3 regions of the Ectobacillus sp. OTK genome follow, and region 3 is predicted to be linked to each of the others. Evidence: riboswitches for the same ligand, from Rfam matches in the RefSeq annotation. Region 3 holds a riboswitch; each other region holds the start of a gene.

Region 1 (7,764 bases), 1.5 Mb from region 3:
TTTGACTTCTCAAACAATACAAAGCAAGGCTATAAAATTCAAAAGGTAGGCGGGCAAAGATATTTTATTACTCATATTCAGTCATCTTATGCGGATTGGACGTATTGGAATATCATCCCTTTTAATCTCATGTTTGCGAAGGTAACAGCAGTAAAGTATTCTCTTATCATTATATTTATTTTGCTGTTTATCTTTGTTATTTCTTTAGGCGTTAGATTCTCGAAAAGAATTACAAGCCCGATTGAAAGGTTAGTTTCAGCTATGAAGCATATTCAAAAGGGAGATTTTACAATAGCGGAATCATTGCCTTCCCCTCCGTTGCATCAAGATGAGGTTGGCATTCTGCATCGTAATTTTACAACTATGGTACAGCGAATCAATGAACTGATTAAAGAGAATTATGAAAAGCAGCTGTTGATCAAGGAAACGGAGTTTAAAGCACTCCAAGCGCAGATCAATCCTCACTTTATGTACAACACTTTAGAATCGATTAACTGGCTGGCAAAAGCAAATCAGCAGCAGCAGATTTCTAAAATGGTCGAGTCACTTGGATATTTGCTTCGGAATTCTATCAGTATGAAGGAAGATGTCATCACGATTGAGAAAGAAATTGAAATTGTTCGGTCCTATATAACAATTCAACAATACCGATTTGAAGAACGGCTGGATTTTTCTTTAGATATTCCTCCGGATTTACAAAATTGCTATATTCCAAAGCTTACCGTACAGCCTTTAATTGAAAATGCGATTCACTATGCTTTGGAGCCCTCGATTGAACCATGTACGATTACAGTCAGAGCCTTTAGAGAAGAAGGCTGCTTTTATCTTACAGTAGAGGACAATGGGCCGGGGATGGACGCTTCGTTACTTAATAAGATAAAGAGCGGACAAGTAAAAACAAGAGGGAATGGCATTGGATTACAGAATATTGATGAACGGATTAAGCTTTCCTTCGGTGAGCAATATGGTTTAAAAATAGAGAGCTTACCTCAGAAGGGGACGGCAGTAAGCATCATATTACCGTATCAAGTGGGGTGTGAAGAATATGTATAAGGTATTATTAGTAGATGATGAACGAATTATTTTGGAAGGGATTTCAAATGGGATTAATTGGGCTGCGTTAGACACGGTATTAGTCGATACCGCACGAAATGGTATTGAAGCCTATGAAAAAATTGTTCATGAGCAGCCGCATATTGTTATTAGTGATATTAAAATGCCGGGCATGGACGGGCTGGCATTAGCAGCTAAGGTACATCAGGAGTTTCCTTCTATTCGTTTTATTTTACTATCTGGGTTCTCTGAGTTTGAATATGCCAGAAGCGCCATGCAATATGGAGTAAAGCATTATTTACTAAAGCCTTGTAATGAGCATACCATCATGGAAACATTACAAGAAGTAACAAGTGAAATCAAAGAAGAGGAGCATAAGGAGCAGTTTGTACAAGGTATAAAAAGCCGTTTTGAAACAGCGCAGCCTTATCTAAAGGAGCAGCTATTGAAGGAGTTTATTTCGAATAAAATCTATACAAACAAAGACTTAAGCTATTATCAAAGGCTGTTTCATATTGAATTAAGCGATCAGCAAGTGCGGCTTATTTTGTTTCAATTAGAGGGTGAATTTGATTTTGAGCATATGTATGCGATCAAAAACATTGCGGAGGAAATCTTTGTTTCTCCCTTGCTAAGTACGATTATTGGAGAATACGTCCTATTTATTATGGAGGAAGGAGAAGCAGCAAAGCTGCAGGATCAAATTAATCTCATCCGTGAGCGCTTCTTTCAGTTTTACGAGCTGGATACCACAGTTGCGGTAAGTGAAGCGGATCATATTCGCAGCGCGAGAAAACTCTATCAAGAAACGTTGGAATGCTTGAATCATCGTTTTTATTTAAGCGAGGGAAGTATTATTACAAAGAAGGATATAATGTCTGTTAGCCAAAGCAACAACTTCCACATAGAATTTGATGAACAGCAATTTTGTTTACTGATTAAATCAGGGCATTGGGAAGATGTGCATGAAGAAATTACAAACTTTTTTACTACCCTCATCAACAAACGGTTAGGCATTCATTTAACCAAATCATATGCAATGCAGCTGTTCCTTGTTATGGTTCAGACATGTGATTCAGAGCGTATGAATGTATACATGGAGAAAATTTCTGCTCTTATGGCAATGAATACAGTGCAGCAAATGAAAACATTTTTTGAACAGACTGCAAAAGAAATTACCCTTACGTATTACGACCGGCATAAGACAAAGCATTCATCCATTATTAATAAGGTAATTGGCATTATTGATGGGCATCTTGGCAATCCGAACTTATCATTAAAGTGGGTTGCAAATCAAATGCTATATATGAACGCGGATTACTTAGGGAAGCTGTTTAAACAAGAAACAGGAGAACGGTTTTCTAACTATGTAATGAAGGCACGAATTGAAAAAGCGATGGAACAGATCAAGCAAATGGATGATGTGAAAATTGTGACGCTAGCGGAAATGATAGGATTTGGCGATAATCCGCAATATTTCAGCCAAGTATTTAAAAAGCATACAGGATGTACTCCTTCCGAATACCGAAAGGCGCTTTAAAGGATCATACACGTGAATAGATACTGTTGTTGTTTTACAGTCCAAGTATGAAAAACGCAGGACAAGAAATTCCAATCCGTTAAATATTTGCAAGATATTGGAGCAACAGTAGCCGGAAACTCTGGTGTATCCGTGCCAAAATACGGAACGAGTTTCCTTCCAGAGTTGAATAATGTCAGGGAAGCATGTCCGGTTGTAAAATATGAGACATAAAGGTTGCAAAGTAGCTTCTTCAAGAAAGCTTTGCAGCCTTTTCATGCTTCTATACCTCACGTCATTACGCGGCGATCCTATAGCGATTGAACCGTTAAAAGGAAAAAACATACCTAACAATATACAACTGAGACAACAGAAACACTCGAATAATATGCAATGGAGCAAGATCATCGTTTTATAAAGAAGTGAATTCGTACTATGCTAGAATTCAAAAAAGGACAGACTTCAGCAAGGGGTGAAGTCTGTCCAGGCTAAGATTGAATTTATACATAAATGACTGTCGTATCATAATTCACAGCTGAAAAGGATATTGCGGTTCTATGTTTCGAAAACATCATATTTGCATCAGAACCACTTTTTATGCTATTTAAATAGAGTATAACTGGTTAGGTAATCCCTGATTAGATGCCTTATCTTGTATTAGTGTAACTTCGAGGAATGGGTAAAGTTGCAAATTTAGCTTGTAAGGGCTACCTTTCAGTTCTTTATAACACTTTATCTAAACTTTCTTACAATAAGTGTTATAAACTACTATTACCAATGTAGACTTTCTACCCTCTGACACTTTGTACAGGTTCGTACATAACCATTGCTTATAAATTCATGCTTACAATTGTTTTGCAGGCTAATTAGCTCTTCCTTCAGCCGTTCTAGCAGATTGTTTAGTTGTCTTATTTCCTCTTTAATTTGGATCACTCGCTGCATCGAATTCTCCTTTCCAGCTATACGTATTATAGGTAGAGTTCGCCGCCTGTTTTTTTAAATTCATTTGCTTTTTCTTTTAAACCCTCGTCAATGATGCTTTCAACACCAAGTCCTTTTTCCCTTGCAGCATCACGAATATCCTGTGAAATTCTCATGCTGCAAAATTTTGGACCGCACATGGAACAGAAATGCGCAGTTTTGGCACCTTCAGCTGGAAGAGTTTCATCATGATATTCGATTGCTCTTTCAGGATCAAGGGATAGGTTAAACTGGTCTCTCCAACGAAACTCAAATCTTGCTTTTGAAAGGGCATCATCTCGTTTTTGGGCACCCGGATGACCTTTGGCTAAATCAGCAGCGTGAGCAGCAATTTTATATGTAATAACCCCTACTCTCACATCCTCTTTATTCGGAAGCCCTAGGTGTTCTTTTGGAGTTACATAACAAAGCATTGCTGTGCCAAACCACCCAATCATTGCAGCTCCAATTGCCGAAGTAATATGATCGTAGCCAGGAGCAATATCTGTTGTAAGCGGTCCAAGAGTATAGAATGGAGCTTCTTGGCAGAGTTCCATTTGTTTATCCACGTTTTCTTTGATTAAGTGCATAGGAACGTGGCCCGGTCCCTCAATCATTACTTGCACATCATGCTTCCATGCAATCTTTGTGAGTTCACCCAATGTTTCCAATTCCCCAAATTGTGCTTCATCGTTTGCATCTGCGATTGAACCAGGACGGAGGCCATCTCCTAAGGAGAAGGATACATCATATGCTTTCATAATTTCACAGATTTCTTCAAAGTGAGTGTAAAGGAAGTTTTCTTTATGATGGGCAAGACACCATTGTGCCATAATAGAGCCGCCTCGTGAAACAATTCCAGTTACGCGCTTTGCTGTTAATGGAATATATCGCAAAAGCACACCCGCATGAATCGTAAAGTAATCCACACCCTGTTCCGCCTGTTCGATTAATGTGTCGCGGAACACTTCCCAAGTTAAATCCTCAGCAATTCCATTCACTTTCTCAAGTGCCTGATAAATAGGTACAGTTCCAACTGGAACAGGTGAATTTCGAATAATCCACTCGCGAGTTGTATGGATGTTTTTACCGGTGGAAAGATCCATTAGTGTATCTGCTCCCCAACGAGTAGCCCATGTCATTTTTTCCACTTCTTCTTCGATAGATGAAGTAACAGCTGAATTTCCGATATTCGCGTTAATCTTCACATGGAAGTTACGTCCAATAATCATTGGTTCCGCTTCAGGATGATTAATGTTAGCAGGAATAATGGCGCGGCCGCGGGCCACTTCATCCCGAACAAACTCAGGGGAAACATTTTCCCTTATAGCAATAAATTCCATTTCAGGAGTAATAATTCCTTGACGTGCATAATGCATCTGCGTTACATTTTTCCCTTTTTTTGCACGTAATGGTTTTCGCTTGAGTCCTGGAAAGACAAGTGCATTAGCTCGTGGATCATCCTTTTTATACCCATTATCTTCAGGCTTTATCTCTCGCCCTTCATACTCCTCTACATCCTCACGTTCGAGAACCCAATTGCGGCGTATCGGACGGAGACCATTGCGGATATCGACTAAATCATTGGTATCTGTGTACGGGCCGCTTGTGTCATACACACGTACAGGGGGATTTTCCTCTTCACCAAATGAACCAGTTGTTGGACTTAATTGAATTTCGCGCATCGGAACTTGAATGTCTGGTCTAGATCCTTCTACATAGACCTTTTTACTTCCCGAGAAACTAGACATGATAGAAAAATTCATATCCTGTACAGAATTGTTTTTCATGATTGTATTCGCTCCTTTTTTAAATGATTAAAAAGGACAAAATCCAATCCACTTGCAGCATGAAAAGCCGGGACCTGTTATAGGACCCGGCTGATGTTAGAGGATAGGTACATAATAATTATTAATCATTATGTGTAGTAGATATTCTAACTTCCCCACGCTGGTATGAACCAGATCAGGTCCTGAGGGTTAAGAAACTTTATCGTGTTTCTCTCTCAGCCCAACTTATTGGACACCCCTAGTCTGAAAATTTTAAGTTTTACAAGTTTACTATAAAGAATATAGAGAGAATTGTAAAGGGAATATTTAGCTGTTTTTATCGAAGCCGTTGGAATAGTGCCTCAAGACTAACGGGATATTACGGCAGATGTGCGGGGATTTTGTTTTTATTTTGAAGACTGTAAACAATTTGAATGCACGAATTTATATCTTTTCGTACATTCGTTTTCTTGTAAAATAAGAGTCATTGAAAAAGAGGGAAGATTAGGTTCTAGTACAAAAATTCTTCGTTAGAGCCATAGAATAGAAATTTCCTGCTAGCCTTGAGAGTAAATGGATAACCGAAATAACTTATGCTCGGAAGCTTCTAAGTTAGAAGAGAAAGTATGTAGAGATTAAAAAACAGATGCGGAACCAAGAAATAAAGTTTGATCAGGAGGGCTGTAAAAGGGATAGCGTGAGCTATCCCTTTTACATTTGCTCTTCTATTCTACTCAAAGATTACAGCATCACACCAACAATAGTCCCTGATAATATACTTACTAAAGTGGCTCCATATAAAAGTTTTAAACCAAATTGAGAAACAACATTCGCTTGTTTTGCGTCAATACTTTTTGTCGCACCAGCAATAATCCCAATGGAAGAAAAATTGGCAAATGATACAAGAAATACTGATAAAATACCAACTGTTCGTGGTGATAACTCTGCTGATACATTTGCTAAATCAAGCATTGCTACAAACTCGTTTGTAACTAATTTTGTTGCCATAATCTTACCAGCTTCCAGCATTTCTGATGCTGGAATTCCCATAATGAAAGCCAATGGTGAGAAGATATATCCTAAGACACTTTGGAATGTGATACCGAAAATATAGTCGAATACACCATTAATTGCTGCCATTAATGCTACAAAGCCAATTAACATTGCACCCACCATAACAGCAATAGTAAATCCGAGTGTAATGTATTCACTTAACATTTCAAAGAATGTTTGTTTTTTTTCTTCTTGTAACTCTAAAATATCTTCCTCTTCATTTATTTTGTAAGGGTTTACAATGTGGACAATGATAAATCCGCTAAATAAGTTCAAAACAAGTGCTGTTACCACATACTTGGGTTCAACCATTTTCATGTACGAACCAACAATTGACATAGAAACAGTAGACATGGAAGAGGCACAAAGCGTATATAATCGGCTTTTTGGCAACCGGCTTAACTGATCCTTTACTGTAATGAATACTTCTCCTTGTCCAATAATTGCTGCTGCAACAGCATTATAGGACTCCAGCTTTCCTAAACCATTTACTTTACTTAATAGGAAACCGACTCCTTTAATGATAAAAGGTAAAACTTTGAGGTGTTGCAATATCCCGATTAATACTGCAATGAAAACAATTGGAAGCAATACAGAAAGGAAGAATGAGAATTCTCCTTGATTAACCAGACCGCCAAATACAAAATTAATACCGGATTCTGCATAATGCAGGAGTGTTCCAAACCCATCAGAAATTCCTTTAATTAATATAAATCCGATTTGTGTATTTAATAAAGAGTACGATAACACTAATTGTATAACAAGCATAAGCATAATTGGTTTATATTTAATCTGCTTGCGATCACTGCTTGCAAGAAAAGCTAGTAAAAAAGTAATAGCTAATCCGAGTATAAAGATTAGAAATTTCATTCTGTATTTCCTCCCACAAAATATTTTAATATAAAAACCTTCTTATATTTAAGAGTTTAAAGGATAAGTTGTTTTATCCAAAACACTCCTTAAAGTACTTTGACATTGTATGTTTCTTGTGTATCTACTTTAAGGAGTGAAGTTCGGTGCAAGAGAGATTTGTTCTTTATTTATAAAATACGTACTAATGTACAAGTACAGAAGAAGCGACGATATTCAACAGAAAGAGCACGGCAATTAGGTAAATGAGAGGTGACACATATTTCCACTTTCCAATCGCCACTTTGACTAATGGATATGCGATAAAACCAAAGGCCAAACCGTCGGCGATACTGGATGTTAATGGAATACAGACGATAATTAAAAAAGCTGGAAAACTCTCGGAAAAATCATGAAAAGGGATGTTAATCACACTTTTCATCATTAATGCTCCAATGATAATCAATACCGGAGCAACTGCATTTTCAGGTATTAGCTGAATGAACGGCAAAGCTGCCATTGAGAGGGCAAACAAGATTGCTGTTACTAGGGCAGGAATAC
Region 2 (7,764 bases), 1.1 Mb from region 3:
GGAGACGGCAAAATATACATTTCATTTACAATACGTGCTCCAACTTCCCAGCCGGCTAGAAGAACAATAGCAACGAAAAATGCCGGTAAATAAGAGAACTGCTTCATACCTGCACCTTCCCTTTTAACATGCCGATGAGTTCTTCTCTTAGCTCTAGCAATTCAGGTCTCGCCAAATCACGACGTGTTCTCTCTTTTCCAAGAGGAACAGTCAGTTCGGTAAGAGAGCAAATCGGCTGTTCCGTAACAACGAGCACACGATTGGAAAGGAACAAAGCTTCCTCTACGTCATGGGTAATAAACATAATGGTTTTTTCCCATTTCCTCCATTGCTCATACAGCCATTCCTGCATGTTCACCTTGGTAATTGCATCGAGCGCACTGAACGGTTCATCAAGTAGAAGTACATCCGCCCCGGTTAAGAAGGTTCGCAGAAAGGAAACTCGCTGACGCATCCCTCCCGACAGATCCTTTGGATGCTTTCGCTCATAGCCATCTAGCCCGAAAACAGGAAGATACTCCCGCACCTTTGCATACGCCTCTTTTCGCTTCATTCCGCGGCATTCTAATGGAATAGCGGCATTTTCTTCAATTGTCCGCCAAGGCAGCAGCAAATCCTGCTGCGGCATATAGCCGACCGCTCCGTCTCTCGGCTGAATGCTTTTCCCATTCACAACGACTTTTCCCTGCTGTACTTCCTCGAGTCCGGTAACAAGGCGTAAAATGGTACTCTTCCCAGAGCCGCTCGGTCCAACTAAACTAATGAACTCACCTTTTTGAATCGTAAGATCTAATTCTTTTAAAACAGTTTTTCCGTCTCCTGGATAAGAAAACGAAACGTTATGAAATTGTAGAACACTGTTCATCGAAGCTCCACATCTCCTTGCGGTAAGCCATATCCCAGAATAAATATTCAAAACGGCTTGTTGTCATAAAAATCTCTTCTAGATGCGCCAATTCCTTCTCTGACTTTCCTTCCGCCAGTTCATTCATTAAATCAATAACCCAGATGCAAAGCTCCGCATACTCCTCCGAGCTATAGCCGCGAATCCATTCTCCATAAAACTCATGATCGCTCGCCCCTGGCACATCGTTAAGGCGCTTTCCAATCTCCCAATAGCTCCACATGCAAGGTAACAGCGCAGCAACAAGCTCAGCAAGCGTCCCGTTTTGTGATACAGACAGCATATAATTCGTATAAGCAAGATTCATTGATGCCGGCTTTGCCTGTTCCATGTCCTCTATTGAAATACCGAGACGCTTTGCATATTCCTTATGGATGTTCATCTCACCGTTTAATATCCCGTCAATTTGCCAAGCAAATTTGCTCATTACCTGCAAATCCTGAGCCTTCACAACACCTAAAGCATATACCTTTGCATATTCAATTAAGTACAAATAATCTTGTATAATATAAAACTGAAACTTATCTAATTCCAGTTCTCCATTTCCAATCCCCTTCACAAACGGATGCTGATGACTTTTCTCCCAAATTGGCTGCACGTTTTGAAATAATCTATCACAAAACTTCATTCTTGCTCCTCCTTTAAATGTCGAACTGAAATTCAATTAAAAAACCGCTTCTAACAAGAAACGGCCACATACAATCATTTAAAATGGTTGCTGCTTGCCACTTCCTTACGCTGGGATTATCCAGGTCAAGTAATAAGGGTTAAGGTTTATACCTTTCTCAGCTTCATTGCACCCCTAGTGGAAGTATAAAAATATAAAAATATATCAAAAAACCCGATTTCCAGGTAAGGGGAAATCGGGCTAGTACGTTCATCATCCGTTTTCGCTTTCCTACGCTGGAATTATCCAGATCAGGTAAAAGGGTAAAAGACTATCGGTCTTACTCTCAGCCGGCCATACCAGCTCCCCTAGCACAATTTATTATTAACAGTGCTAGTATAGCACTGGGTTACACAATACAGCAAGAGGTTTACTAGAAATATTAAAAATACATTATTCATGTAAAGTATGTAATTGTGTGAAAAGCAGATGGATCCAACCCTTTTTCTACAAAAAATGAACCGTTGCCATAACCCTTATTTTTACTAGGTTTATGATAACGGTTCATCGCATAGGGTGACCCAAAAAGGATATCTCTTCTACTCAAGCCACCTTATATTTTCTTACTCATGATGCTCTGAAATTTCACTCAACGCATAACCAGCTTGATCATCTGCATATTTTTCAATAGCTAAATCTCCAAGCGAAAGCATTCCCACTAACTGTCCGTTCTCTACAACTGGAAGACGACGAATTTGATGACGAGCCATTAATTCAGTCGCCTTTTCGACTGGATCTGATGGAGACACACTAATAATGTCTGTTGTCATTACTTCTGTAATCTTGTTAGAGCCAGGATTTTTATCCGCAATACCGCGAATTACAAGGTCACGGTCGGTAACAACCCCAACTAAGCGATTGTTTTCTACAATTGGGATAATCCCAACGTCCTCTTGCTTCATTTTTACAGCTGCCTCATACACATTATCCACTGGAGTGCAGTATGAAATATCTGTACTCATTAGGTCTCTTACTGTTGTCATTGCAATCCCTCCTTGCAACTACTATTATAACCAAATTCACTGCTTTCATTTATTTATTGAGCAGGAAGAAGACGGAGGATACTCCCAGATTTCTCAGTGAGCGATGTTGTATGATACGTCCCGATCACCCAATCCTTCATTTGATCATGGTACCACTCGCTCTGAGTATGGCCTGACTGCCCAGGAGCAACGATATGATGGCCTGTTGTTACATCATTTAGATCTATCACAAAATGTGAAGATGCTCCACGATCAGCAAAACCTTCAGCATTCGAGCCCGATGACTGCACCGTAACACTGCTTCCTCCAATCGGAATAGGCGTTTCCAGGTTAAACAAATAATTAAAAGGTCTTATGTGAGACAATGGATGCGTAAAGACAAGACGGTGAAAGCCACCCCATTGCCAGTCTCTGACACTTGGCCCTTGCGTCTTCTCAATGCTCTGTACCGCCCTTGTTAGGGATTTTTTTAGTACCTTATCCAGACCACCTTGTTCTTGTATCCACGGTCCAGGCTGGCCATTTTGCGCTTTTCGAAGCAGTTCATCAATAACTTGTTCCTTTTCTTCAAACAATCTCTGCATATCCTCTGAAATATCCTTTTCAAATAAGACATTTCCAATCTCCTGCATCCATGTATGAAACAGGAGCGGTGCCCCTAAGCTTCGATCATCCGTAAAGTCCCACTTCTTTAAGAGAGAAATCGCTTCCTTCTCTTGCTTCGTTAGCTCCTCCTCTTTTATATGCTGCAGAAAAAGAGGAACAAATTCGCGTGCCTTGAGATTCATTTGATCCATCTGCAGCTTTTCCATATCCTCAACTGTAAACGTGTTTTTTTGCTGTAGTACCTCTTGAATACGAGAAGCTTGATATGTCTGTGTCCATGTATTACTTATATGATACGGATAAGAACGATCTTTTATCTGATTGCTGGTAGTTGTAATAAATCCTTCTTGCGGATTTACAACTGTTGGAAGCTCTTCCCAAGGAATATAACCAGTCCATTCATATTCATCATTCCATCCAGGTACTGGAAGAAGACTGTCCCCTTTTTTCCGAATCGGGATTTTTCCATTTGCCCGATATGCAATTGTTCCATCCTTTGCAGCAAACACAAAATTTTGTGCCGGTGCATGAAAATATGTAAGTGCCTCCTTAAATGAGTTCCAATCCCTTGCCCTATTCATACGAATAATCGCTTCAAGCTCTGCAGACGGCTCAGATGCTGTCCATTTGAGAGCCAGTGCAATTTCTTCTTTATTCTCAAGCCCAGAAATAATCGGTCCATGTCTTGTAATGACAGTCTTAGCATCCACTGCCGGTTTGTCCTTCACACGAATAGCATCTGTAATGACCTGAGCCTTCTCCCATGTATCGTTATGTAAAAATTCATACGGATTATTTGGATTTCGCTTTTCTATATATAAATCCTGCACATCAGAACCGACATTGGTAATCCCCCATGCAACAAATTCATTATGACCGACAACAATACCTGGTATACCTGCCAATACCTCTCCGCTTACATTTACCTCAGGAGACTGCAAATGCGTTTCATACCAAGTAGACGGTGTAGTAAGAGGCACAGACAAATTATTGGCTAAAATAGGCTTTCCAGACTTTGTCTTACTTCCGCTTACAACCCAATTGCTGCTGCCATTTAGTTCATGCGGAACTACTTCCTCTGTAAAAAGCTTTGATAGATCTAAATGTGTTTGCTTTACTGCAGCTATAATCTCAGCTGCGTCCTTCGGATAAGCCGGGAACAAATCAAGCGCCTTTTCCTCTGACACCGTATTTAATAAATATTGACGAAATGCTTGCCCCTTCCACTGTCCCCCTAAATCAAAAGCCATATACTTTCCAATTGTTAAAGAGTCTACTGGTGTCCATGGCTTTGGCTCATAACCAAGAAATGTAAATTCAATCGGCCACTTATTTGCTTTTCGTGCCTCATTTATGTATAAATTCACACCTTCCGCATACCACTTTAACACCTGTTTAGCTTCATTCGAATATACATTATAGGACGCTTCGGCTGCTCTTCGTAAACCAAGCGTCAGAAAAAATCGATCTTGTTCTATTGTTTGTTCACCGATTACTTCACTCAACTCGCCAGATGCCTGCCGACGACTTAAATCCATTTGAAATAATCTATCCTGTGCTGTTACGTACCCTTGAGACACATATAAATCATGCAGATTTTTTGCTTCAATATGCGGTACTCCATTTTGGTCTCTCGTGACCGTTACCAAGTCCTGCAATCCTCTTAAGGAAATTTCCCCCTTAATAACGGGCAAACTTCTTTTTACATATAATGTCCCACCTGTATAGGCAACTGTAAGGAGTAGTAAAATAGAAACGGTAAATATAACAAGAAATCGAACCCATCTTCTTTGTTTTGACTGCTGCTGAGTGACTGTATCCTGCATCATGCCCACACTCCTTTATGAGATTGGAAAAGCTCTATTTAGTAATAGGATTGAAATAAATTATCCATTTGCCTCACTTATAATTCACTGTTTTAAATTTCCTAAGTTCTCCCTCTTCATCTTCTTAAACCTCCGATTTAGCGGTCCACGTCTTTGTCCATATTAGTTCCATTATATGTCTCCCTTTAGAGAAAATCTTATATAATATTCTTTTTTTTACTCTATTTCCCTTTTTCTATATAAAAAGAATCGATAAAATATCAGTTCCTTAAATTATTTATTCTTTATATGAACAAAAAAAGAGCCAGCAAATATTGCTGACTCTTTTTTAATGACCCGTACGGGATTCGAACCCGTGTTACCGCCGTGAAAGGGCGGTGTCTTAACCACTTGACCAACGGGCCATATGGCTCCGCAAGTAGGATTCGAACCTACGACCTATCGGTTAACAGCCGATTGCTCTACCGCTGAGCTATTGCGGAATAATTCAATTTAAATAATTGAAACAATGGGCCTAAATGGACTCGAACCATCGACCTCACGCTTATCAGGCGTGCGCTCTAACCAGCTGAGCTATAGGCCCTCTTTGGCAGGGGCAGTAGGAATCGAACCCACACTGGAGGTTTTGGAGACCTCAGTTCTACCTTTAAACTATACCCCTAAAGGTATGCCGGCTAGAGGACTTGAACCCCCAACCTACTGATTACAAGTCAGTTGCTCTGCCAATTGAGCTAAGCCGGCGTAATATATTTTTTATAACCAGAAAGTTTAACAAATGGTGGCTCGGGACGGAATCGAACCGCCGACACGAGGATTTTCAGTCCTCTGCTCTACCGACTGAGCTACCGAGCCAAATGGCGGTCCCGACGGGGATCGAACCCGCGATCTCCTGCGTGACAGGCAGGCATGTTAACCACTACACCACGGAACCATTTTGGTTGCGGGGACAGGATTTGAACCTGCGACCTTCGGGTTATGAGCCCGACGAGCTACCAGACTGCTCCACCCCGCGACGATAATATACTAAATATAAAATGGAGGAGGGTGTGGGATTTGAACCCACGGACGTGTTACCGTCTCCGGTTTTCAAGACCGGTGTATTAAGCCGCTCTACCAACCCTCCATAAAAGTGGAGCCTAGCGGGATCGAACCGCTGACCTCCTGCGTGCAAAGCAGGCGCTCTCCCAGCTGAGCTAAGGCCCCATAAAGCGCGCCCGAAAGGACTCGAACCCATAACCTTCTGATCCGTAGTCAGACGCTCTATCCAATTGAGCTACGGGCGCATATGTTGAACATATTTTGTATGAAGCAGTGCCGAGGGCCGGGCTCGAACCGGCACGGTAGTCACCTACCGCAGGATTTTAAGTCCTGTGCGTCTGCCAATTCCGCCACCCCGGCATGAAAGCGGAAGACGGGATTCGAACCCGCGACCCCAACCTTGGCAAGGTTGTATTCTACCACTGAACTACTTCCGCATGACAAACACTGCAATCCTATACAATTGTAAATGGTGCGGGTGAAGGGACTCGAACCCCCACGCCAAAGGCGCCAGATCCTAAGTCTGGTGCGTCTGCCAATTCCGCCACACCCGCAAATGTGAGCCATGAAGGACTCGAACCTTCGACCCTCTGATTAAAAGTCAGATGCTCTACCGACTGAGCTAATGGCTCATAATGGCTGGGCTAGCTGGATTCGAACCAACGAATGACGGAGTCAAAGTCCGTTGCCTTACCGCTTGGCTATAGCCCATTGATTTAACTTCATGTTATACATCTTTGAATTCACTACGTGAATCCTCACCGCAAGATTGTTTTCTTTTACTTCAAGCCTTACCTCTTCGAATTACTTCGTAGAAGTAAAGGTAAACAATCCGATATTTCTTAGATGCTCGCTTGTTCCAATTTTGCTTCACTAGAATGATCTGCATAAAGCAAAGATAAATCAAACGATATCTCCTACTATTTTTTCACAATATTCCAAATTTTATACACGAAATAATGGTGGAGGGGGACGGATTCGAACCGCCGAACCCCGAGGGAGCGGATTTACAGTCCGCCGCGTTTAGCCACTTCGCTACCCCTCCAATTATATGGTGGAGGATGACGGGCTCGAACCGCCGACCCTCTGCTTGTAAGGCAGATGCTCTCCCAGCTGAGCTAATCCTCCACATCGCCTAGCGACGTCCTACTCTCACAGGGGGAAACCCCCAACTACCATCGGCGCTGAAGAGCTTAACTTCCGTGTTCGGTATGGGAACGGGTGTGGCCTCTTCGCCATCATCACTAGACCTATTTGCTTGACTCATATTAGAGACAATGATCATTATATCATGCTCTTTTATAAAGTCAACAGGAATTTTGCTATTCCTTCAAAACTAGATAACACGCTGCGCTTTGTAATGTTTTTATATCCAGCTCCAGTTCGCAGCTCTCTCTGGTCAAATAACCTCATGCAACGAAGTCTATCGGCTTCTTTTGCCTGAGAACATTTGCCCTACGGAGCTAACCGCTCACGTCCGCTTTTAGTTTATGATTAAGCCCTCGATCGATTAGTATCTGTCAGCTGCACGTGTCGCCACGCTTACACCTCAGACCTATCAACCTGATCATCTTTCAGGGATCTTACTAGCTTGACGCTATGGGAAATCTCATCTTGAGGGGGGCTTCATGCTTAGATGCTTTCAGCACTTATCCCGTCCGCACATAGCTACCCAGCGATGCCCTTGGCAGAACAACTGGTACACCAGCGGTGCGTCCATCCCGGTCCTCTCGTACTAAG
Region 3 (7,764 bases):
TACCAGAAACAGGATAAAAAGGCTTAGTTACCAGTAATAAACAGAAAAATAAGGGTACCAAGCTGCAATAAAGAAATCCTTCTTGTCCCTGCCTTATTCCCTCCTTATCCCTAGCATGCCATCTATGATATGGGCTAACGGTTCAAATACAAATGTAATGAACTCGATCGGACTCGGAACAGGAATATGCAGAGCTTGAAGAATACTGAGCGTCATACCTGCAACCAAAAACATAACAAACACTAACAAATCTTTTTTTGACTCCTGCTGCAAAAGCGAGGGCAGCTCACACACTGCTATAAAAGCAGCAAACAGAAAAATCGAGATGCTTTGCACCATAATGTGTCTACTCCTTTACCTCCGTTACAAAAGAATTTCCGGTTGTCCCTGTTCTGCGAATTTTTGCTGTTGTATGCACTGTAACCGGCAACTCAACAAACCCCTTTTTATTCCAATCCTTTTCCAATCTCTTCCACCCCTTCGGAGATGCACGGTGAATGGCCTCGCCAAATCCAAAAATATCAGCCTTTAGCTTTTTTGCCTTCTTAACGGAAGCGCTGAGAATTGCTTCATTTGTTTTTTCAATAGATGCTTCTAAGGATTTAATTCCTTCCGCTGTAGATAAATCTATGTTGCACCTTACTTCGCCAACATTGGCTTCAAGGGATTCATGAACATGAACAGCTGGTTTGCTATTCTGAAAGCTAACCTTGATTTTTCGGCCTGCATGAAAAATTTCAACAACAGCTGAGCCGCCCTTCGGACATGCAGTACTGCCAACCGTATTTTTGACATCTCCCAATATGTAATTCAATCCTTTGCTTTCCTTCTCATTTAACCATCCGATCAGTTTATCCTTTCTTAGCACTGCGATATCTGCGTATTGCAAATACGCTTCCGGACCTGCCTTTTCTACATTTTCCCTAGACTGCCCGACCTTCTTATTGCCTGTATATTTAATACCAGTTAAAGTAGCTGACTTCCCGCTAGTTGTTATATCTGCAATAAGCTGATCCATTTGCACCGTACGGGTGGGCGCCCAAACCTGTTCTGAGGTCTCCAATGACTTAAATAGCTTTTGTGCAGGAATCTTCTCGATTGGGCTTAAAAACTTTAAAACTTGCTCTGCCTGTGTATTCCGTGCAAGCACAACATAGAAATCTGAACGAACCTCATGGTCCCGAGACAACATCTCTAATGATTTTGCAACGCCCTCCTTTGCAACGGATTGCCCAATTATTAAAACCCTCAAATGAGCTAAGTAAATTTTCCGCGGGGTAACAGTTGTAATTCTGCGCAAGGCCTCAAATACTGTATCTGCCTTTGCGCGATAAAGCGTAACAGGCGAACGGCCGGTACTTCCCTGCTTCGGTGCAACCTCCGACGGGTCGACCACCTGTACGCTAACCGTATACTCATTTTCTTTTACTTTATCAATAGCTAATCCAACCGCAATAGCCAGCTCATTTAACTCCCGCCTGTTCCAGCAGCCCGTTAAAGGCAGCATCATGATAAATATGAGCATCATCGTCAAGGCTTTTCTCATAGTTACCCTCTTTCTTACTTTAATCTGTTGTATTTGGTTTTTCAGGTTTCGGAGTCCTATTTCTCGTTTTATTTCGTTTTGTGAACATACTCGGCCGCTTATGCATCGACCATAGCGGAGCCCGAAGTATCATATCCTTCTGACTCACACTATTAAAGGGTGCAAAGGCTGACATATACGGCACGCCGAAGGAGCGGAGCGAGCACAAATGGAGAATGATCGCTAACAAAGCCATTGTAATACCAAACAACCCGAAGGAAGCCGCAAAAATCATCACTACAAAACGAAGTATACGAATAGAAATAGCCATATTATAAGCTGGAAATGTAAAGTTAGAAATAGCTGTAATTGAGACAACAATGACCATCGCGGCAGAAACAAAGCCAGCCTCTACCGCAGCCTGACCGATTACCAATGCCCCGACAATGGATGTCGCTTGCCCCATTGGTCTAGGCATGCGAATTCCCGCTTCACGCAATATCTCAAAAGTAACCTCCATAACAATGGCTTCAACAAAGGCCGGAAACGGCACTCCTTCCCGCTGTGCTGCCAGGCTGATTAAAAGCTGCGTAGGCAGCATCTCCTGATGAAAGGTAGTAATGGCAACATAAAGAGACGGACCTAACAATGCAATAAAAAAGCTCATATACCGAACGATACGAATAAGTGTTGCAATATCCGGCCGCTCGTAATAGTCTTCAGATGATTGAAAGAACTGGCCAAATATAACCGGTACTAATAAAACAATGGGCGTGCCATCTACAAGGATAGCTACCCTTCCTTCCAAAAGACCAGCTGCAGCAATATCCGGGCGCTCCGTATTATAGATGGTTGGAAATGGAGTTATGTAGTCATCTTGAATCATTTCCTCAATATACGAGCTCTCCAAAATTCCATCTATATCAATACGATGTAACCGGTCTTTTACCTCACGAATGATGCCTTCCTCAGCGATTCCCTTTATATACATAATAGCTATCGTCGTTTTCGTTTGTTTTCCCATTACCTGCTGCTCGCAGCAAAGATTTTCGTCTTTAATCCTTCTTCTTACAAGCGCTGTATTGGTTCGGATTGTCTCAGAAAAGGCCTCCCTTGAACCGCGAATTACAGTTTGTATCTCTGTTTCACCTACGCCCCGATCCTTCCAGCCTGGCGTAGAAACGGACAATGCTTTATGATAGTCTTCCGTTAAAATAATTGTGTTTCCCGACAAAATCTCCATAAATAACTCTGGAAAATTCTCAATGATTTTTATACCGCCGCTGGAAAGAGCTGATGTATATAGGAACTGAAATACCTTTTCCGCGCTTTGCATCTGCACATTATCAAAGGTTTCTTTCATATGGACTGTTAATGGCTGTAAAATAGAATCATCGATGACCTGTGTATTAACTAAACCATCTGTATAGATTAATACAATGCGCCGTTTATACTCACTTCCTACCACAACTTCCCGAATTATGATATCGCTGCTTTTGGCAAAAACAGAAGTTATTTCCTTTAGGTTGTAAGAAAGATTTTCGTATAACGGAGCAGGTACGGATTTTGTTTCCTCTTCCTTTGAAGCCTTATTTTTTTCTTCGTCCCTGCTGCTAAAACCTTTGAATGGCTTCATACTATCACCCCTTCCATTTCTTTCATTATTTGCAACAAGAGAAACTTCTATGAAAAGAATGCCAATTTTTTAAGTACAAAAAGAGCAGGCCCATCAAATATGAGGCCTGCCCTTTTCAGCATAGTAGGTAATGCACATATTCTATTTTAAATGGTTTGAAACACTGCTTCCTTTAGCTTCTTTGCTGCTTCATACACTGATTCAGCATGGCTAATTGCAGTAATAACAGAGACGCCATCTGCACCAGCCTTTATAATAGGCGGAGTATTCTCAGCTGTAATACCGCCTATGGCAACAATCGGAATTTCTATTTTATGATCCTTAAACAGCTCAATTAAAGCCGTTCCCTGCGCATCTCTTGCATCTTCCTTTGTTTGTGTTGAGAAGATAGGACCTACGCCGAAGTAATCTGCACCTTGAGCAGCGGCCTTTTGCGCTTGCTCAAGTGTATGAACGGAAATACCAAGAATTTTATCCCCGATTTTCTCGCGAACACTCGCAGCAGCTTCATCTTCTTGTCCAATATGAACACCGTCTGCATCAAGTGCTAAAGCAAGATCTACATCGTCATTTACGATAAATGGAACATTTTTGCTTTTGCAAAGCTCTTGCACTCGCTTTGCCAGCTCATACTTCGCATCCCCCGTCAAAGCACCATTGCCTTTTTCGCGATATTGAAACAGAGTAACCCCGCCGTCAATTGCGTCTTCTACAACAGAAACTAAGTCTTTCTTGCAGTTTACGCTTCCGGCAATAAAATAGACCTTTAGTAATTCTCGCATTGCATCACTTTGAATTCTTGCCATTTGGCTTCACCCCTTATCGTTAGACGTGCTGCTTCTGCTGATATGCCCAGTGATTCGTCGGTCCGTGACCGTTTCCAATTCCAAGTTGGTTTTCAATCGCGGCCTGAATGAAGTCCTTCGCTGTTTGGACTGCCGCATGTACGCTATTGCCCTTTGCCAGCTCAGCTGCAATCGCAGCAGCAAACGTACACCCCGTTCCGTGCGTGTTTTTCGTTTCGATTTTCTTGCTTGTAAAATAAAAGAATTCTTGTCCATCAAACAGCAAGTCAATGGCTTCATCCTCGGCATCATCATGACCGCCTTTAATCACCACATACTGCACACCGGTTTCAAGCAGACGCTTTGCTGCTGCCTTACGGTCCTCCAGCGTCTGAATGGACATGCCTGTTAACGCCTCCGCCTCCGGAATGTTCGGCGTTACTACTGTCGCAAGCGGCAACAAATATTCCTTTAGTGCGGCAATCGCTTCCTGCTGAAGAAGCGGTGCACCACCCTTGGCAATCATAACGGGATCAACAACGATGTTTTTCCAGCCGAACTTTCGAATTTTCTCAGCCACTTCCTGAATGATTTCACCGCTAAAGAGCATCCCAGTTTTCACTGCATCTGTTCCTAAGTCAGTGCCAATCGATTCGATTTGCTGTCCAACAGCTTCTACAGCTAGCGGATACACCCCCTGCACACCAAGGGTATTTTGTGCTGTGACAGCTGTCAAAGCGGACATACCAAATACCTTTAGCTCTTGAAATGTTTTTAAATCCGCTTGAATGCCAGCCCCGCCGCCGCTGTCAGAGCCTGCAATTGTCAGTGCTTTATATGTTCTCATTGTCATCACCTATTCCGCGATTTTTTCAACTGAACCGTATTGTGTCACGTCAGCCGCGCTTACCTTAGATAATTGATTTAATAATTCAATTTGGAAACTGCCTGGGCCTTCTTCTACCGTCTTTTTCGCTGCGATTTCTGCTGCCACCTCATAGCTGACAAGTGCTGCTACTGCAGCTTCCACGACATCCTTCTCTACAGCCGCAAATGCGCCAATAACGGATGTTAATAAACAGCCTGTTCCCGTTACCTTTGTCAAAATCGGATGTCCATTGCGGACGATATATGTTTTTGTTCCATTTGTAACAACATCTTCTTTTCCTGTAATCACAACAGTCGTATGAAGCTGCACAGCCGCTTTTTGCGCAAGCGCAACAACATCTCCCGCTCCGGCTCCTGCATCTACTCCTTTGATTGTCCAATTCTCTCCAACAACATTTGCAATCTCTGCCGCATTTCCTCTTAATGCAGCAATTTGCACCTCGCTCACAATTTTACGAGCTGTTTGTGTACGGTACGCTGTTGCTCCTGCTCCTACTGGGTCTAAAATAACAGGAACGCCGCTTTCATTTGCGGATTTCCCAGCAATGATCATCGCTTCAATTTCAGTCTCATTTAAAGTACCAATATTAAGCACAAGCGCCCCTGCGATTTTCGCCATATCGGCAACCTCTTCCTTCGCATAAGCCATAACCGGCGATGCACCAAGCGCAAGCAAGCCGTTCGCTGTAAAGTTTGTCACAACAACATTTGTAATGTTGTGTACAAGCGGATTTGTCTCTCTTACCTTCTGTAATACTTCTCCAATTTTCTGCATATTCATCAGATCTCATCCCCTTTTAATCAATAAGAAAAGCGGACACGGTCCGCCCTGCTCCCAAAGGAGACAGTTCTCCGCACATTGAGGCGCTTTTTGCCTGGGCGGGCGGAGCTCTTTCTCCACAAGAAGCTGACTGTGGGAGCAGGGCGGTGTCCCCGCAAAAAAGCGATCCTTTCCTAACTCTTATAAAAAAAGACACCTTGCGCGGGCAAAGTGTCTCGCTTAGATTGAGGATTCTCCCAATCGTAGACTTCTTTTTTACGGCTCTCCCTGCGCTGGCATAACCCAACAGGTTCAAACGGTCTACGGCGGTTCAGCCGTACTCTCAGCCTGCTTCCACAGGCTCCCGAGCTATTATAATTATATAGGAATCTTACTCCTTTGCTGTAAGAATTTCAAGCGAATTCGTACACATACAGATTACTTGAAACAAATATCCAAAACCTAATTTCCTGGGAAAAGGAAAAACGTCTTCGTAGTTAGTGAATAGATTAAAGGGACGTACATTACAAGTTTTCCGTATTTTTTAAAGAAGGGAAGTTCTAGGCAAGATTCGTTAAAATCGCTGCCTTAGAAAGGAAAACTCTGCACTGATCCTCACCCGGGAAATATTTTAGTAGAAGGGGGCGTTACAATTTACTTTTCCCGAAACAAATATGCCTGCTTCGGATGATTCGGTTGATCTGGATATTTCAATTTTATCTTTTCTTCCTGCAGCAGCTTTGCCAAATAATTATTTCGAAGCCCGTCTGATGTCCGCTCCAGCAACTGAGATAGTTCTTTTAACATAAGGGGCTTTTTCACGAGCAACTGCAAAATGATTTCCTCCATTTTACTTGGGCTCAGACGTTTCTTCCTTCTTGCCGTCTCCGCGATCGCCCATAGCTCTTTCTCAGTATCCTCTGCTATAACATTTACTTTTTGTGTGTCTATAGCCTCTGTATTTTCTAAAAAGACCGGCATCTCCTCTAGCACAGGATGATTCTCTTCGCTATTTACGGAGTTATCAACGTTATTTACGGAGTTACTTTCTTTGTTTACGGAGTCCGACTCGTTATTCAAGGAGTTATACTCCCTATTCATGGAGTCAAGATCGTTATTTATGGAGTTACTTTCTTTATTTATGGAGTTTGACTCATTGTTTATGGAGCTACCCCCTTTATTTACGGAGTTGTCAGCGTTATTTATGGAGCTCACAGCAGCTTCATAGTCGTAATATGTTGAAGCAATTTCATGCATCCACTCCAGTTGACCTTGGGTAGTGTCTTCAGACATGCTAAGCGTTAGGATCGTCCGTTCCAGCTGCATGTCCTGGTCTATCTGAGGCTGCGGCCACTGATAGTCCTTCCACGTTAAGCGCATGCTTTTCAAACCAAATCCGGCTCTTTGACAAAGATCAATTAAAATAAACATCTTAAATACATTTGGATTACGCAGATTGCTGATCCCGCCTTCAAAGGCTTGTTCAACAGGTATACGCAGCAAGCCCGGATTGGAAAATCGAATAGATTGTGCATCCCTTTCAATAACAAGCCCGCCCTCAATATAGTAATCAGCATGTACAATCATATTGATTAGTGCCTCATGGAGAGCAAGGCATACCTTCTCTTTCACATGATCTGCAGGTAAGCTCTCCGCAAAGTGATCCATCACCTTAAAATAAAAATCGTATAGGTTGCCAGACCAAGTCCCATCCTGAGAGGTGAATCTCTCAGACCAGCTGCCGCTCAGGACATCATGCAAGCTTTCTCTATATTCCAGAAAGTATTGCGGAAAAACTTCTGTTATGATTCTTTCTTCACTGAACATAAGCAGACCCGCGACTGTAAGACCTTCCTTGCTTGTATTGCGCAGCTTTCCCCATGCACCGATTTTGTATAAAAATTCTTTTGTCTCAAGCCCGTTCCACGGGTGATTTGGTTTAGTCAGAGCAAATTTTTCCCTATAGCTTTTAACGGATTCAAAGTTTAATTCATTTAGTCCATAATGCTCCAGAATTACAGTGTCTCGGGATGCTGCCGAATAATCAATTGGATGGTTCATGTTTGTATGGTTATTCACTTTTACTCTCCCTTTATTACGAACTCATTACATATATCCTTCTATTTCATCTGTTCATTTGTATTCTTATTTTACCATCTTTCTTCCCATA

Evidence for each region. A riboswitch is a leader RNA that binds a small molecule or an ion and turns the genes downstream of it on or off. The one in region 3 is predicted to bind thiamine pyrophosphate.
Region 1: it holds a riboswitch for thiamine pyrophosphate, as region 3 does, so the genes downstream of both, thiC (phosphomethylpyrimidine synthase ThiC) here and thiM (hydroxyethylthiazole kinase) in region 3, are expected to answer to the same signal.
Region 2: it holds a riboswitch for thiamine pyrophosphate, as region 3 does, so the genes downstream of both, tenA (thiaminase II) here and thiM (hydroxyethylthiazole kinase) in region 3, are expected to answer to the same signal.

What each region holds. Positions count from the first base shown of each region.
Region 1 is NZ_AP048547.1:1,385,188-1,392,951, forward strand. Features, by position in the region: gene AC6HZ4_RS06785 (cache domain-containing sensor histidine kinase) at 1-1,053, shown strand, start outside; gene AC6HZ4_RS06790 (response regulator transcription factor) at 1,046-2,593, shown strand; gene thiC (phosphomethylpyrimidine synthase ThiC) at 3,541-5,322, opposite strand; TPP riboswitch at 5,458-5,572, opposite strand; gene AC6HZ4_RS06800 (NupC/NupG family nucleoside CNT transporter) at 6,043-7,224, opposite strand; gene AC6HZ4_RS06805 (NCS2 family permease) at 7,409-7,764, opposite strand, start outside.
Region 2 is NZ_AP048547.1:1,018,714-1,026,477, reverse strand. Features, by position in the region: gene AC6HZ4_RS05120 (ABC transporter permease) at 1-107, opposite strand, end outside; gene AC6HZ4_RS05115 (ABC transporter ATP-binding protein) at 104-865, opposite strand; gene tenA (thiaminase II) at 840-1,532, opposite strand; TPP riboswitch at 1,618-1,718, opposite strand; TPP riboswitch at 1,783-1,891, opposite strand; gene AC6HZ4_RS05105 (CBS domain-containing protein) at 2,135-2,554, opposite strand; gene AC6HZ4_RS05100 (penicillin acylase family protein) at 2,608-4,986, opposite strand; tRNA gene AC6HZ4_RS05095 (tRNA-Glu) at 5,319-5,390, opposite strand; tRNA gene AC6HZ4_RS05090 (tRNA-Asn) at 5,394-5,468, opposite strand; tRNA gene AC6HZ4_RS05085 (tRNA-Ile) at 5,496-5,569, opposite strand; tRNA gene AC6HZ4_RS05080 (tRNA-Trp) at 5,574-5,647, opposite strand; tRNA gene AC6HZ4_RS05075 (tRNA-Thr) at 5,655-5,727, opposite strand; tRNA gene AC6HZ4_RS05070 (tRNA-Phe) at 5,763-5,838, opposite strand; tRNA gene AC6HZ4_RS05065 (tRNA-Asp) at 5,842-5,917, opposite strand; tRNA gene AC6HZ4_RS05060 (tRNA-Met) at 5,922-5,998, opposite strand; tRNA gene AC6HZ4_RS05055 (tRNA-Ser) at 6,022-6,109, opposite strand; tRNA gene AC6HZ4_RS05050 (tRNA-Ala) at 6,117-6,189, opposite strand; tRNA gene AC6HZ4_RS05045 (tRNA-Arg) at 6,196-6,269, opposite strand; tRNA gene AC6HZ4_RS05040 (tRNA-Leu) at 6,299-6,384, opposite strand; tRNA gene AC6HZ4_RS05035 (tRNA-Gly) at 6,390-6,461, opposite strand; tRNA gene AC6HZ4_RS05030 (tRNA-Leu) at 6,495-6,578, opposite strand; tRNA gene AC6HZ4_RS05025 (tRNA-Lys) at 6,584-6,656, opposite strand; tRNA gene AC6HZ4_RS05020 (tRNA-Gln) at 6,661-6,735, opposite strand; tRNA gene AC6HZ4_RS05015 (tRNA-Tyr) at 6,985-7,069, opposite strand; tRNA gene AC6HZ4_RS05010 (tRNA-Val) at 7,077-7,152, opposite strand; rRNA gene rrf (5S ribosomal RNA) at 7,158-7,273, opposite strand; rRNA gene AC6HZ4_RS05000 (23S ribosomal RNA) at 7,515-7,764, opposite strand, start outside.
Region 3 is NZ_AP048547.1:5,427,827-5,435,590, forward strand. Features, by position in the region: gene AC6HZ4_RS26825 (hypothetical protein) at 94-339, opposite strand; gene AC6HZ4_RS26830 (Ger(x)C family spore germination protein) at 347-1,546, opposite strand; gene AC6HZ4_RS26835 (spore germination protein) at 1,566-3,161, opposite strand; gene thiE (thiamine phosphate synthase) at 3,308-3,967, opposite strand; gene thiD (bifunctional hydroxymethylpyrimidine kinase/phosphomethylpyrimidine kinase) at 3,987-4,793, opposite strand; gene thiM (hydroxyethylthiazole kinase) at 4,803-5,615, opposite strand; TPP riboswitch at 5,861-5,972, opposite strand; gene AC6HZ4_RS26855 (DUF8451 domain-containing protein) at 6,249-7,673, opposite strand.